DNA from 2 places in the Mycobacterium novum genome. Region 2 is predicted to be linked to the other one. Evidence: predicted binding sites of a transcription regulator. Region 2 holds the regulator's gene; the other holds the start of a gene.
The links. The regulator LexA, encoded in region 2, represses DNA repair genes until DNA is damaged. The targets are predictions, from matches to a motif close to CGAACANNTGTTCG.

Region 1: the regulator LexA is predicted to act here: its motif matches at 2,976-2,989, upstream of cofD (2-phospho-L-lactate transferase).

What each region holds. Positions count from the first base shown of each region.
Region 1 covers NZ_AP022562.1:3,258,014-3,265,706, forward strand. The annotation lists gene G6N19_RS15175 (NUDIX hydrolase) at 1-377, opposite strand, end outside; gene G6N19_RS15180 (coenzyme F420-0:L-glutamate ligase) at 374-1,723, opposite strand; gene cofD (2-phospho-L-lactate transferase) at 1,720-2,712, opposite strand; gene G6N19_RS15190 (WhiB family transcriptional regulator) at 3,085-3,444, shown strand; gene G6N19_RS15195 (metallopeptidase family protein) at 3,471-3,926, opposite strand; gene G6N19_RS15200 (DUF3499 domain-containing protein) at 4,018-4,458, shown strand; gene G6N19_RS15205 (phosphomannomutase/phosphoglucomutase) at 4,517-5,929, shown strand; gene G6N19_RS15210 (hypothetical protein) at 5,926-7,065, shown strand; gene manA (mannose-6-phosphate isomerase, class I) at 7,074-7,693, shown strand, end outside.
Region 2 covers NZ_AP022562.1:3,789,645-3,797,337, forward strand. The annotation lists gene G6N19_RS17810 (LGFP repeat-containing protein) at 1-1,063, shown strand, start outside; gene G6N19_RS17815 (nuclear transport factor 2 family protein) at 1,064-1,516, opposite strand; gene G6N19_RS17820 (NAD(P)H-dependent flavin oxidoreductase) at 1,539-2,522, opposite strand; gene G6N19_RS17825 (helix-turn-helix transcriptional regulator) at 2,519-3,193, opposite strand; gene folE (GTP cyclohydrolase I FolE) at 3,282-3,887, shown strand; gene lexA (transcriptional repressor LexA) at 3,904-4,587, opposite strand; gene G6N19_RS17840 (LysM peptidoglycan-binding domain-containing protein) at 4,800-5,300, shown strand; gene nrdR (transcriptional regulator NrdR) at 5,449-5,913, shown strand; gene G6N19_RS17850 (peroxynitrite isomerase) at 5,950-6,435, shown strand; gene G6N19_RS17855 (proteasome assembly chaperone family protein) at 6,445-7,428, opposite strand.

The sequences.
Region 1 (7,693 bases), 530 kb from region 2:
GTGGGGATCCCCAGCGAGCAGGTCACCGGATGCACGTGCACGGCCGCCAGTCGCGGGTCGAGCCGCAGCCCGGCGATGCCGGACTCCTCGGTGGCCTCGCGCATCGCCGCGGCGACGATGTCGGCGTCGGAGCCCTCGCAGTGCCCGCCCAGTTGCACCCAGCGGCCGACCCGTGGGTGCAGCGTCAGCAGCGCGTGTTCACCGGTGTGGTCGAGCACCAGCGCGGAGGCGGTGATGTGGCCGGGCACGCATTCGCGCACGCACGCATCGGGGCGGGCGGCCAGAAATGCCAGCACCGCGTGGCGCAGCGCGTCCTGCGCGAAATCCGGTGCGGTCCAACCGGTCAGCGCGTCGACGGCGGAGGCGTGCGTGCTCACCGACGCACCAGCAGGCCATCGATGGCAGCCGGCGGCCGGGGTTCGGGCGGCTCGACGCTGTATCCGATAGCGATGGCGCCCAACGGTTCCCAGTCCGTCGGTAGATCCAGTTCGGCCCGTACCAGATCCGGTGTGAAGATGGTGGACCCGATCCAGCAACTGCCGACACCGCGCACCGCCAGCGCCACCAGCAGCGCCTGAACCGCGGCACCGACCGCGACGGTGAACATGGTGTGTTCGGCGGCGGTGCGGGTCGCGTCGGGGTAGTGGTGGGCGCCGTCGGGCACCATCACCGGGATGACGACTTCAGGTGCCTCGTAGAGGATCCGGCCGCGCGCGACCCGGGCCTCGACGGCCTCGGGGGATTTGCCGTCGCCGGTCAGGTCGGCGCGCCACTTGTCGGCCATGGCGTCGAGCAGCCGGGTGCGCACGCCCGGGCTCTGCAGCCAGACGAACCGCGTCGGCCGGGTGTGGTGGGGTGCCGGGGCGGTCAGCGCCTCGGCGATGGCGTCGGTGATCGTCTCCGCCGGCACCGGCTCGGCGGAGAACGCGCGCACCGAGCGGCGCAGCAGCTGGGCTTGCCGGCGCCCCGCCTCGATGGCCTCGGCGGTGCCGAGCCAGAACAGGTCCTCGGGTCCGGAGCGCACCAGCGCGGCCGCGGTGGATCCGTCGTCGGGACTGACGACGCCGCGCACCACCGCCACCGGGACATCGGTGAGCTTGCCCTTGACCAGGTCGGCGGCCGCCGCCAGTTCGTCGGCGACGGCCACCTCGGTGACGACCAGCTCGTTGCCGTGCCGGTCGACGGCGCCGGCGTAGCCGTTGAGCACGGTCAGACCGGACGCCCCGATCGCGACGTCGATCTGCCCATGGCGCCAGGCGCGGCCCATCGTGTCGGTGATCAGCACCGCGACGTCGACGCCGAGCTGCTCGGCCAGCCGGGCGCGCAACGTCGCGGCGCTGCCGTCGGGGTCGACCGGCAGCAGCGCGAGTTCGCACGCGCCGACGTTGGAGCCGTCCACGCCGGCGGCGGCCTGCACCAGTCCGAGCCGATTCTCGGTGATCCAGGTGCGGCCCTTGCGGGCCAGTACGCGCACCGCCTCGGCCTCGACCAGTTGGCGGCGCAGCGCATCACGCGCCTCGGGGTCGTGGGGAGCAGGAACGATCCGGCCCTCGCACTTGGACACCACCTTGCTGGTGACGACCACGATGTCGCCGTCGGCCAGCCACGGCGCGGCCTGCGCCAGCGCGCCCGCCAGATCGTCGCCCGGCCGGAACTCGCCCAAGCCGGTGACCGGCAGGATCTCGACCTTCGCGGCACTGCCGTGTTCGCCGGGGCCCGTCACGGTGACACGCCCGCGACATCTAGCCCGACGCGCACCATCTCGGCCGTCGCCGCCGGATCGGTCATCAGCAGCGGGGCGCTGCGCACGGTGATACCGGCCGGCTCGTCGGCGGTCTGTTCGCCCTCGTGCACCAGCCAGTAGTCGAGGATTCCGGTCCCGCTGCGCGACCCGTAGTGCTGACCCACGGCGTGTGAGCTGGACTCCAGGCCGATCACGCTCAGGCAGGTGTCGGCCATGCCGCGCAACGGTTTTCCGGCGATGATCGGCGAGTAGCCGACGACCGGCGCCGGGGTGGACCGCAGCGCTGCCCGGACGCCGGGAATGGCCAGGATGGCGCCGATGCTCACCACCGGATTCGACGGCGCCAGCAGCACGATGTCGGCGTCGGCGATGGCTGAGAGGACTTGCGGTGTCGCGCTGGCCTTCTCGGCGCCCACGAAGCCGAATCCGTGCGTGGGCACTTCGGCGCGGTAGCGCACCCACCACTCCTGGAAGTGGATCGCACGCTGGGTGTCGTCGGCGGGATCGGTGATCACGACATGGGTTTCACAGCTGTCGTCGGTGACCGGCAGCAGCCTTGCGCCGGGCTGCCAGCGGTCGCACAGCGCCGCGGTCACCTCCGTCAGCGGGTAGCCGCCGCGCAACGCCTGGGTGCGCACCAGATGGGTGGCGAGGTCGCGGTCGCCGAGACCGAACCAGTCCGGTTGCATCCCGTAGCGGGCCAACTCCTCCATGGCGTGCCAGGTCTCGTCGCGGTGCCCCCAGCCGCGCTCGGGGTCCACCCCGCCGCCCAGGGTGTACATGCAGGTGTCCAGGTCCGGGCAGATGCGCACCCCGTGCATCCAGGCGTCGTCGCCGACGTTGACGACCGCGGTCAGCTCGTGCGCCGCAGCGTCGGCCTCGCCGAACCGGCCCAGGCTCAGCAATTTCTGCACGCCGAGCAGGAACTTCGCGCCGCCGACCCCGCCGACGAGAACCGTGACCTTCACAGCGCACGACAGTACCGTTGGCGTGGACGCGACCGGTGTGGCGGACCGCCACAGTGGCCGCTCAGCCGGCCCCGGTAAGACACGCCGAAACAGGGGTGTGGGCTAGATGACACGGACTCGCCGGTCTCGGACACGTCCGAAATCGGTCACGAGATGGTAAGGAATTTCGCCATTCGGCTTGACCGGACCAGTCATCCCGTGTCTAATCACATCAGTGTCATTTCCCGGTTGGCCAGCCGATTCCGGTGTCGCAGACCGAGATTCGATCACATGTTCGAATTGGGATGGAGAGCATCGCAATACGGGCGACACATCAGAATCGCGCAACCAGGTGAGGAGCGGAGCATGTCCTATGAGCACCTTTGGGGCGTAATGGGAGCGACACCGCATGCCAATACCGGATTCACGGCACCAGCAGAGGCCGAACCGGCGCCCAGCCGGCCACACCTGAGCCTGGTTCCCGAGCTCGACGACTACGACGAATTCGACCCGTTCGACCCGGCCTCGGCCACCAACGAGCAGTGGCAGGACCGCGCGCTGTGCGCGCAGACCGACCCGGAGGCCTTCTTCCCGGAGAAGGGCGGGTCCACCCGCGAGGCCAAGAAGATCTGCCAGCGGTGCTCGGTGCGCAGCGAGTGCCTGGAATACGCGCTGGCGCACGATGAGCGCTTCGGCATCTGGGGCGGCCTGTCCGAGCGTGAGCGCCGTCGCCTCAAGCGCGGCATCATCTGAAGCGCGTCGAACACCGCTGTCGGCCGCTAGTCCTCGATCGTCGGATCGATGACCGTGGGCTCGACATCCAAGTAGGTGGCGACCTGAGCCACCAGGATTTCGTGCAATAAATCCCCGAGTTCCACGCTGTCATTCGCGCGTTGTTCGATCGGCTTGCGGAACAACAATATTCGTGCTCGTGTCGGGTTACCCCGGACATCCACCCCGGCAGGTATCAAGCGAGCCAGCGGAATCGGCCCGTCGGCGACCACCTCCGGGGGCCACTGCACACTGTCGGGATCCTTGGCGGCGATCCGGGGAATCTCGTCGACCGCGACGTCGAGCGCCGCCAGCCGTTGTTTCCAGCGTTGCTCGATGGGCTCGTAGGCCTCCAGCACCGCCATGTCGAACCGTTCGGCCCGGGTGCGCCAGCCGGGCACGGTCGGCGGCAGCAGCGGCCCGCGGGGTTCGCGGCCGCGCCATGGGCGACGCGTGGCGATCACGGAAGAAGATGGTAACGGTTGCGCATAGGGTCTTCGCCCCTTGCGCGTGTCCGGCGCCCCGGGGCTGCGCCGCCACGATAGCCTCGACCGCGTGAAGGTTCCCCGCCGCTGCTGTCGGCCAGGGTGTCCGCACTATGCGGTGGCGACGTTGACGTTCGTCTACTCGGACTCCACCGCCGTGGTGGGCCCGCTGGCGACCGCCGCCGAGCCGCATTCGTGGGATTTGTGTTTCAGCCACGCCGGCCGGATCACCGCCCCGCGCGGCTGGGAACTGGTCCGTCACCCCGGCCCGTGGGTGTCCCCCGAGGAGGACGACCTGATCGCGCTCGCCGAAGCGGTGCGCGAGGGCCAGTCCGGCCAAGCCGCGCCGGCCAACGGGTGGTATCCGCAGGCCGGGCCGGCGGATACCGGCTCCCGGGGCGCTTCCTCGGGCACCCCCGGCGGCGGCGTACTGGCGCCGCCCGGCCCGCCGGGCAAGAGCAACGGCAGGCGTCGCGGCCACCTGCGCGTGTTGCCGGACCCTTCGGACTGATCGGACGTTCCGGGCTAGGCTTGAGCGTCAAGAGTCCACTTCGTCAGGAGCCCTGTCCATGTCTCGGCCCGCTGCGGCTGTCCACCGTGTGATCAAGGCGTACGACGTACGTGGTCTGGTCGGTTCGGAGATCGATGAATCCCTGGTCGCCGAGGTCGGCGCCGCGTTCGCCCGGCTGATGGCCGACGAGGGCGCCCGGCAGGTGGTGATCGGCCACGACATGCGGGACAGTTCGCCCCCGCTGTCGGCGGCGTTCGCCGAGGGGGTGATCGCCCAGGGCCTCGACGTGATCCGGATCGGGCTGGCCTCCACCGATCAGCTCTACTTCGCCTCCGGGTCGTTGGACTGTCCGGGGGCGATGTTCACCGCCAGCCATAATCCGGCCGCCTACAACGGCATCAAGCTGTGCCGGGCGGGCGCCAAGCCGGTCGGCGCCGACTCCGGCCTGGACCGGATCCGCGATGAGCTGATCGCCGGGGTGGCGCCCGATGCCGGCCGGGCCGGATCCCGCGGGGCGGTCTCCGACCGCGACGTACTGGCCGACTACGCGGCGTTCCTGCACTCCTTGGTCGACATCTCCGGTGGGCGCCCGCTGCGGGTGGCCGTGGACGCCGGCAACGGCATGGCCGGACACACCGCTCCGGCGGTGTTCGGCTCGCTGCCGGCGATCACGTTGCTGCCGCTGTATTTCGAGCTCGACGGGAACTTCCCCAACCACGAGGCCAATCCGCTGGACCCGGCCAACCTGGTCGATCTGCAGGCGTTCGTCCGCGACAGCGGCGCCGATATCGGGCTGGCCTTCGACGGCGACGCCGACCGGTGCTTCGTGGTCGATGAGCGCGGCGAGCCGGTTTCGCCGTCGGCGGTGACCGGCCTGGTCGCCGCCCGGGAACTGGCCCGCGAACCCGGAGCGACGGTGATCCACAACCTGATCACCTCCCGCGCGGTGGCCGAACTGGTGGCCGAGCGCGGCGGCACGCCGTTGCGGTCACGGGTCGGACACTCCTATATCAAGGCGGTGATGGCCGAGACCGGCGCCATCTTCGGCGGGGAACACTCGGCGCACTACTACTTCCGGGACTTCTGGGGGGCCGACTCGGGGATGCTCGCAGCGCTGCATGTGCTGGCCGCGCTCGGCGAGCAGCAGCGGCCGCTGTCGGAGCTGACCGCCGACTACCAGCGTTATGCGGCCTCCGGCGAGATCAACTACACCCTGGCCGACGGCGTCGACGCGCAAGCCTATGCGGACGCCGTGGTCGCGTCGTTCGGCGAGCAGGCATCCGTCGACCATCTCGACGGGGTGACCGTCGACCTGGGCGGAGGCAGCTGGTTCAACCTGCGCAGCTCCAACACCGAACCGCTGCTGCGGCTCAACGTGGAGGCCCCCGATTCCGCCGCGGTCGATGCGGTGGTGGCCCGGGTCACCGAACAGGTCGAGGCCGTCACCGCCGCCGAGAAGTCACGGTCGTGAACGCGTTCCCCGGATCCTTCTCGTCCACCGTCGACCTCGACGACGCCGAGGCGTTGCTGGCCGCTGACCGCGACGGGGCGCTGTGGGCCGCGTCGATGGCCGGGGCGCAGGTGCGCGCCACCGCCGCCGCGGTCGCCGAGGGCGCCTTGGACACCGTGCGCGGTGACATCCGGGACTTTCCGGCGCGCACCCTGATCTGGGTGGCGACCCGCGGCGCGGCGGCGACGGCGGGGAGCCTGCTGGCCGCGGCCCGGGGGGATTCGGCTCGCGAACCGCTGGTGCTGGCCGCCGAGGCCCCGGCCTGGATGGGCTCGCTGGACGTACTGGTGGTCGCCGGCGACGATCCGGGAGATCCCGCGCTGGTCGCCGCGGCCTCCGCCGGGGTGCGCCGCGGCGCACGGGTCGTGGTCGCCGCGCCCTACCAGGGCCCGTTGCGCGATGCCACCGCCGGCCGTGTCGCGGTGCTCGAGCCGAGGGTCGGGGTCCCCGACGAGTTCGGCCTGCCTCGCTACCTGGCCGCCGGGCTTGCCGTGCTCGAAGCCGTGGAGCCGGGGAATCCCGCCGCGCAGATCGACCTGGGTGTGCTGGCCGACGAACTGGATGCCGAGGCGCTGCGCAACAGCGCCGGCCGCGAGCTGTTCACCAACCCGGCGAAGATCCTGGCCGACCGGATCGTCGGCCGCGACGTCGCCCTGGCCGGTGACTGCGCGGCATCGCTGGCACTGGCCCGGCACGGGTCGGCGATGATGCTGCGGATCGGGCGGACCGCGGTGGCGGCGACCGGGTTGGCCGACGCGGTGAGCGCGCTGCGCGCCCGGGCCGCGGACGGCGCCGGCGGATCCGCTGATATTTTTCATGACGAGCAGATCGACGGGCCGGCTGCCGAGCGGCTGCGGGTGCTGGCCTTGGCACTGTCGGCCGAGCGGACGGTGGTGGCGGCCCGGATCAGCGGGCTGCACGATGTCGACCTGATCGGCGCCGGGGACGTGCCGCTGACACCGGCGGCGGCCGAGGAGACGTCGGGTCCGGCGGCCGTGCCGGCTCCGGCCGGGCCGGGCCGGGCCGAGCAACAGCTTGCGGTGCTGGCCGTGCGGCTGGAGATGGCCGCCGCCTACGTGCGACTTTTACGAGGTTGACGGGAACAGTGGAACCACTACGCGGCGCGATACGGACCTACGCCTGGGGATCGCGGACCGCCATCGCCGAGTTCACCGGGCGGCCGGTCCCGGCGGCGCATCCGGAGGCCGAGCTGTGGCTGGGCGCCCACCCCGGCGACCCGGCCTGGCTGGAGACCGCCACCGGCGAGGTGTCGCTGCTGGAGGTCTTGACCGCCGACTGGGAGGGCCAGCTCGGGCCGGTGGCCCACGCCCGCTTCGGTGACCGGCTGCCGTTCCTGGTCAAGGTGCTCGCCGCCGACGAGCCGTTGTCGCTGCAGGCCCACCCCAGCGCCATGCAGGCGATCGAGGGCTACGAGCGGGAGGAGCGGCTCGGGGTTCCGGTGTCCTCGCCGATCCGCAACTACCGCGACACCAGCCACAAACCCGAACTGCTGGTGGCGTTGCAGCCGTTCGAGGCGCTGGCCGGCTTCCGTCCCGCGGCGCGCACCGTCGAGTTGCTGCGGGCGCTGGCGGTATCGGATCTCGATCCGTTCATCGACCTGCTCGGCGGCCAGACCGCCGGCGATCGCCCCGCCCTCGATCCCGCCGATGCCCAGTCCGACGCCGACGGGCTGCGGGCGCTGTTCACCACCTGGATCACCGCGCC
Region 2 (7,693 bases):
CGGCACGGCTGACGGTGCCATCGCCGGGAGCAAGTTCGCGTCGTTCGCCGCCGACGACGACCCGGTGATCTTCTTCAGCCCCGACAACGGCGCCTTCGTGGTGCGCAGTGCGATGAAGGCGGCCTGGGACAAGCTCGATGGTGCTTCAGGAAAGCTCGGCGCCCCGGTGGGCGACCAGACCGTCGACGGAGACGTGGTCTCGCAGAAGTTCACCGGCGGGACGGTGTCGTGGAACCAGGCGAACAACGCCTTCAGCACCGAGCCGGCCGATCTCGCGCCGGCGCTGGCGGGCCTGCAGATCCCCGGCATGAACCTGCCGAACGGCAGCACGGCGACCACGACCGGTACCGGCACCGAGACGCACTGGAACTGGTTGTGGGTGCTGATCCCGGTCGCGGTGCTGGCGGTGCTGGGGGCGCTGGCGGGCGCGGCGATGTGGTGGCAGCGGCGCCGGCCGGCTCCGTCGTCCGCACGCCCGCCGGTCGCGGTGCCCGCGCCGGTCAGTGACGACTACGACGACGATGACGAGCAGTGGGCGCACCATGAACAGCTGGACCACGAGGGCACCGTCCGGCTGCCGAGCCGCTACGGCAGCTCGTCGTCGTTCGGTGCGGCGCCCGAGGCCGAGGCGCTCGGTCAGCCGCTACCGGAGGCGCCCTGGCTGCGCTACGGCGAGGCCGAGGCCGACAACGAGCCGGACGACGATGACGACGCCGACACCGCGCCGACGCGGGTGGTGACCGAGGAGGACCTGGGAACCGGTCGGCACGCGGTGGGGCACGGGGCGTCGGCCACCGACTCGGGCGCCTTCGGATCCTCGACGCCGTCACGTGGCTTCGGCTCCGGCCAGCGCAGCTTCGGGGCCGGGGAGTCGGCGCATCCGGTGATGCACCTGCCGCTGGACGACCCCTACCAGCAGCCGGACGGCTACCCGATCAAGGCGAACATCGGCTCGGGGCTCTACTACACGCCGCAGAATGCGCTGTACGACGACACGCTGGCCGAGATCTGGTTCGCCACCGAGGAGGCGGCCCGGCTCAACGGGTTCACCAGGGCCGGCTGATCACCGCAGCGGCAGGGGCGTGTGCTCGTCACTGTCGGTGCGGGGCCCGAAGATCCGTCGCTGATCCTCGGTGATGGCGACGTCGTCGATGCTGGACTCGCGGCGGCTCATCCGGCCGTCGTCGGCGAACTCCCACAGTTCGTTGCCGTAGCTGCGCCACCACTGGCCGGTCGCGTCACGGCTTTCGTACTGGTAGCGCACCGCGATTCGGTTGTCGTGGTGGCACCACAGCTCCTTGCGCAGCGCGTAGTCGCGTTCACGGGCCCACTTGCGCCGCAGGAACGCGACGATCTCGGCGCGCCCGGTGACGAACTCGTCTCGGTTACGCCAGACCGAGTCGTCGGTGTAGGCCTGCGCCACCCGTTCAGGGTCGCGGGTGTTCCAGGCGTCTTCGGCGGCTCGGACCTTACGGCGCGCCGACTCCGCATCGAAAGGTGGGCACGGGCCGAACATGGTGATCTCCCTCGGTGATTCGTTACGGTGTCAGCCGTGCCAGTGCCTCGGCTGCCGGAACGATGTCATGGATGCGCCGGCTGGTCTCGCCGGCGTAGAGCGCTGACCGGTCCACTGCGGCCGGGTCCATTCCGGCCAACGGCAATGCCGGGGTGTAGAGCGGCACGGCTGTCCGCTGCGCGGCCAGGATCGTCCCCAGCGCGCCCAGCGGCATCAGCCGCCCCAGCGGCGCACCGATCCGGTTGAATGCCCGCACCGCCGGCGGACCGAGTTCATCTCGCGCACACCAGCGTTCGGTGAGGACATTGGGAACGACCCGGTGGGCCAGCGGCCAGCCCACCCCGAACAACATGGTGCGGATGGTTCGTTGCGCATCCAGCACCTTCTGCTTGTAGCCGGGGTGGGCGCGCGACTCCTCGGTGAGCAGAAAGCGGGTCCCGGCGACCGCCCCCACGGCACCGGCGGCCAGCAGCGCCCGGACGTCGTCGGCATCGGCGACCCCGCCTGCTGCCAGCACCGGGGCGCCGTCGGCGGCACCGAGCACCTCAGGCAACGTCACACTGAGCGGTCGATCGGCCACCAGGTGGCCGCCGGCCTCGACGCCTTGGGCCACCAGACCGTCAGCGCCGGCAGCCAGTGCCCGGCGGGTCTGGGCGACATCACCGGCGGTGCACAGCACCGGGATTCGCGCGGCCCGCAGCGCGGCGATCCAGCGCGCGGGAGCGCCGTCGTGAAACACCACCAGGGCGGCACCGGCCGCGATGCACGCGTCGATATGGGCCCGGCGGACGAACGGCACCAGCAGATTGGCTGCCACCGGGCGCCCGCCGGCCAGCGCCACGGCGCGGCGCAGCTCGGTGGCGAAGCTGCGCGGATCGCTGAGCCCGACGGTGCCCAAGCCACCGGCCGCCGATACCGCGGCGGCCAGCTCTGCGCCGGCCACCCCGCCCCCCATTCCGGCCTGCACGACCGGGGCGCTCAGTCCCAGTGACTCCAGCAGGCTCACCGGTGACCGCGCCTTGGTGCTCGGACGGTGACACAGCACCGCCGCTCCGACGGGGTCAGCGTGGCCCGCCGCGGCGGTTCGCCGGTGCCTTCCAGCATGCCCTCGATCAGTTGCAGGTTGAGACCGCACACCGCCTCGGTGTAGCGACGCGCCAGTCGTTCGAACGGACAGTTGCGCAGCTCGATGTCGCCGGCGTCGTTGACCGCCGGCTCGTAGCCGAATTCCCGGAGGGCCTGCCAAACGCCGTGTTCGCTCGCCTCGGCCCGGCCCGCCCGGCGGGCCGCCGCCGAGACCGCCGAGCGCACCGCCCCCGCGTCGTCGTCGGCCATGGCGGTGACCAGCAGGTCGGCCAGCAGCCGGTAGTTGCGGGGCGGCACACTCACCGACAGCTCGTCCCGGGTGCGGGCATAGCGCTTGGCGGGGCGCCCGGCGCCGGGACCGGAGCGGCCGGCCGGCCGCGCGTAGCTCACCGACAGGATCCCGGCCTCGGCCAGCTTGTCGAGGTGGTAGGCGGCCAGTGTGCGGCTGATGCCGGCGGCGGTCGCGGCCTGCTCGCGGGCTACCGGCTCGTCGCACGACGCCACGTAATGATAGAGCCGCTGCCGTACCGGATCGTCCAGGCTGCTCAACCGGGTCAGCGGATCCGGGTGGCCGCGGCGGGGGTAGCTCATCGTCCCAATGTAACACCAAAAATAATTGACAAATAGGGTCTGACGCCGCCAATCTGAACGCAACGATGATCGTCGATGGAGGATTGAGATGTCGGTAGCCGTCTACGCCGAGCTGCGAGTCGCCGATCGGCCGGTGCCGGACCTCGAGGCCGCCGAGCGGGCCGCCGCGGCGCTGCTGCACGCGCTGGGCATCTCCACCGCCGGCGAAGCGCTTCGGAACACGCCACGGCGGATGGCGCGGGCCTACGCCGAGATGTTCACCCCGACGCCCTTCGAGGCCACCACCTTCCCGAACGAGGAGGGGTACGAAGAGCTGGTGCTGGTGCGTGACATCGGGTTCCGGTCGGTCTGCGAGCATCATCTGCTGCCGTTCACCGGCACCGCCTGTGTCGGCTACCTGCCCGGTGACCGGCTCCTGGGCCTGTCCAAGCTGGCTCGGGTGGTCGATTACTTTGCCTGCCGGCCGCAGGTGCAGGAACGGCTCACCAAGCAGGTTGCCGACTGGCTCACCGACCACCTGCAGCCGCGGGCCGTCGGGGTAGTGATCCGCGCCGAGCACACCTGCATGACGTTGCGCGGCGTGCACGCCGGCGGGTCCACGACCGTCACCTCGACCCTGTCGGGCACGCTGCGAAGCGACGACCGTTCCCGCCGGGAGTTCTTCTCGCTGGCCGGCATCGGCAGCACCGGGTAGCCGCCGAATTGCCCCGTCAGACTTTGCGGATGACGGTGACGACTTTGCCCAGCACCACCGCGTCGTTGCCCGGAATCGGGTCGAAAACCGGGTTGTGCGGCATCAGCCATACCTGACCGCCGGTGCGCTTGAAGGTCTTGACGGTGGCCTCGCCGTCGATCATCGCGGCGACGATGTCGCCGTTGTCGGCGACGTTCTGCTGGCGAACCACCACCCAGTCGCCGTCGCAGATCGCGGCGTCCACCATCGACTCACCGACCACCTTGAGCAGGAACAGCTCGCCTTCGCCCACCAACTCGCGGGGGAGTGGGAAGACGTCCTCGACCGCCTCCTCGGCCAGGATCGGGCCACCGGCCGCGATCCGGCCGAGCACCGGAACGAAGGTGGGTTCGGGCAGCGCATCCGAGCCGGCGACATCGCTGCGCGGCGCCGCGTCGGAGCCGGTCGACTCCTCCGGGCCGCGGACGTCGACGGCACGGGGCCGATTGGGGTCACGGCGCAGATAGCCCTTGCGCTCGAGCGTGCGCAGCTGGTGGGCGACCGACGACGTCGACGTCAGGCCGACGGCATCGCCGATCTCGCGGATGCTCGGCGGGTAGCCCCGCTCGCTCACCGAGGCGCGGATGACGCTCAGAATGGTGCGCTGCCGCGCGGTAAGCGTCGAGTCGGGCGCTGGCGCTGTCTTGCTGCTGTCGCTCATAGGGGCGAATCTAGTCGCCTTGCCGACATTAATCAAACATGTGTTCGAGGTGTGTCGGGCGCACGTTCGAACCGCCGGTCGGCTGTCGGACCCTTTCGCTAATGTTTTCGACAACGAATCGATCACATGTTCGGAAATCGAACATACAATCGATTACTATTCGAACAGTCGAGCGAACAGGGTCGCCGACGCCGAGTGAGGGAGAACCGCACATGATGCTCATCGACACGTTCGCTCCGACGTTCGACCCGGCCGAGCGCGCGCCGGTGGGGCCCCGGCGGCGCCCCGTCACGTCAGGGCGGGCGCACGCGGTTCACACCCGCCCCGCGCGAGTGGTGCGGTCGCGGCCGGACGGTGCGCCGCTGTCGCATCGCGGTACCGGTGTGCTGATGTCGCGCACGGCGCATCGGCCCCGCCCCACCAAACCGATCACGCCCGCGACGACCGTGGTGCTCGCCCTGATCGCCGCGGGAATCACGGTGTGGCTCGGTCTCATCGCCCAGTTCGGTGCGACAATGGCCGACGGCGGGTCCGCGGTGCCCGGCGAGCTGGGCGTGGTGCGGGTCCAGAGCGGCGAGACCCTGCAGCACCTGGCGGCCCGGGTCGCACCCGACGCGCCGACGAGCCAGGTCGTCGACCGGATCCGCGAGCTCAACAGTCTCGAGTCGGCGGCGCTGGGTGCCGGCCAGACGCTGATCGCGCCGATCGGCTGAGCGGCCGTCGATGTCCGGCCGGTCGCGGCATGCGGGCAGCACGGCGCGCCGCCCGGCACCCGCGCAGGTACGCTCACAGTTGTCCCAGTGGCCGGGTTTGCCGCAACGCGTGCAGGTGTCCGGCTCTCGGCACGGCGAAGGAGCGGCCATGCATTGCCCGTTTTGTCGCCATCCAGACTCCCGGGTGGTGGATTCCCGCGAAACCGACGAAGGCCAGGCCATCCGCCGCCGTCGGTCCTGCCCGGAATGCGGGCGGCGCTTTTCCACCGTGGAGACCGCGGTACTGGCGGTGGTCAAGCGCAGCGGTGTCACCGAGCCGTTCAGCCGCGAAAAGGTCATCAGCGGGGTGCGCCGGGCGTGTCAGGGCCGCCAGGTCGACGACGATGCGCTGAATCTGCTGGCCCAACAGGTAGAGGACGCGGTGCGGGCGGCGGGCTCACCGGAGATCCCCAGCCACGAGGTGGGATTGGCGATTCTGGGTCCGCTGCGCGAACTCGACGAGGTCGCCTACCTGCGTTTCGCCTCGGTGTACCGCTCGTTCTCGTCGGCGGCCGACTTCGAGCGGGAGATCGAAGCGCTGCGTGAGCACCGCCAGGTGCCCACCACCGGTTGAGGCTCGCGGCGCCGCGGCACGCACTACGCTGGCCCAATGGCACCAGAGCTGCACCCGAACCTTGTGGAGCTGGCACCGCTGCTGGGCACCTGGTCGGGCCGGGGACGCGGGGTATACCCCACCATCGCCTCGTTCGACTACCTCGAAGAGGTGACCTTCTCCCATGTCGGTAAACCGTTTCTGGTCTACGGCCAGAAGACGAAGTCGGCGGCTGACGGACTGCCGCTGCACGCCGAGACCGGCTATCTCCGGGTGCCCCAACCCGGCCGGATCGAGTGGGTCCTGGCGCACCCGAGCGGCATCACCGAGATCGAGGTGGGCAGCTACAGGGTGACCGCGGACGGTATCGAACTCGAGATGTCGGCGCCGACGATCGGGCTGGCTCCCACGGCCAAGGAGGTGACGGCACTGAGCCGCCGCTACCGCCTCGCGCGTGACGAGTTGTCCTACACCCTGGACATGGGAGCCGTCGGGGAGCCGGCGCAGAACCATCTGACCGCCGCGCTGCGGCGAACGGGGTAGGCCCGCCCGTCAGGCGGTGCCGTCGTCGCCGCGGTCCTTCCTGGCCTCCTGGGCCAGGAACCGCTCGAACTCGGCACCGAGTTCGTCGGCGCTGGGCAGCTCCTCGTCGCGGGCCAGCAGCGAGCGATTCTCCTGGGCGGCGATGAAGGCGTCGTACTGGCGTTCCAGCGCCGTCACCACTTGCGCCACCTCGGCGCTCGCCTCGACCTGTTCGTCGATCTTGGCCCGGATATCGGCCGCGGCCCGGCTGAGTTCGGTCAGCGGCAGCTGCAACGAGCCGGTTTGTGCCGCCTGCCGCAACAGTGCCTCGGCGGCCTCGGGGTAGTCGGTCTGTGACACATAGTGCGGCACGTGCACGGTGAACCCGACCACCTCGTGGCCGTGCTGGGCCATCCGGTACTCCAGCAGGTTGGACGCACTGCCCGGGACCTGCACCTCGGCGATCCACGGAGTGAAGTCGGCGATCAACTCGCGGTTGTTGGAGTGCGCCGTCAGCGTCACCGGGCGGGTGTGCGGGACCGCCATCGGGATGGTGCCCAGCCCGATGGTCCGCCGCACGCCCAGCCGCTCGGCCAGCAGCCGGACCGCGGTGATGAACCGCTCCCACTTGAGGTCCGGCTCCATGCCGGCCAGCAGCAGAAACGGCGTCCCCGCACTGTCACGCAACGCGTACAGGCTCAATTCGGGTTCGGCGTAGTGGGTGAAGTGGTCGGTCTTGAACGTCATCACCGGCCGGCGGGATCGGTAGTCGAGCAAGTCGTCGATGGCAAACGACGCCACCAGTTCACTGTCGAGGGCGGTCTTGAGGTGGCTGGCCGCCAGCCGGATCGCATGGCCGGCGTCGGAGAAACCCTCCAGCGCGTGGATCAGGACCGGACCTTCGCCGTCCGGCGATGTCAGCTGCGGCGCCGGAACCTCAAGTTCGTACATGCCGCCCTGCTGGGCCTGGTAGTGCCGGTCCCGGTCGGAGCCGGTGTCCGGGTGCTCGGCCATTGCCTTCGCCTCCTCGTCGTGCGGATCCCGATGCGGATCGCGCGGTCCATTTTCCCTTACGTCAGGCCGCACCGGAAAACGGTGCGCGGATGTCATCGAAAACGCCCGGTCACCCCGGCCCCATTCCCGACGGGATCGGAGTTCGCCCAACGAGGAATTCCCGCCTCGGCGGCTGCCCACACCCCCGAGCAGCAGTCGGCTCACAGTTGCCGGTTCATCCACAATGCGGTCGCAGACGCCACGTGGGCGCGCTCCGATGACGGTG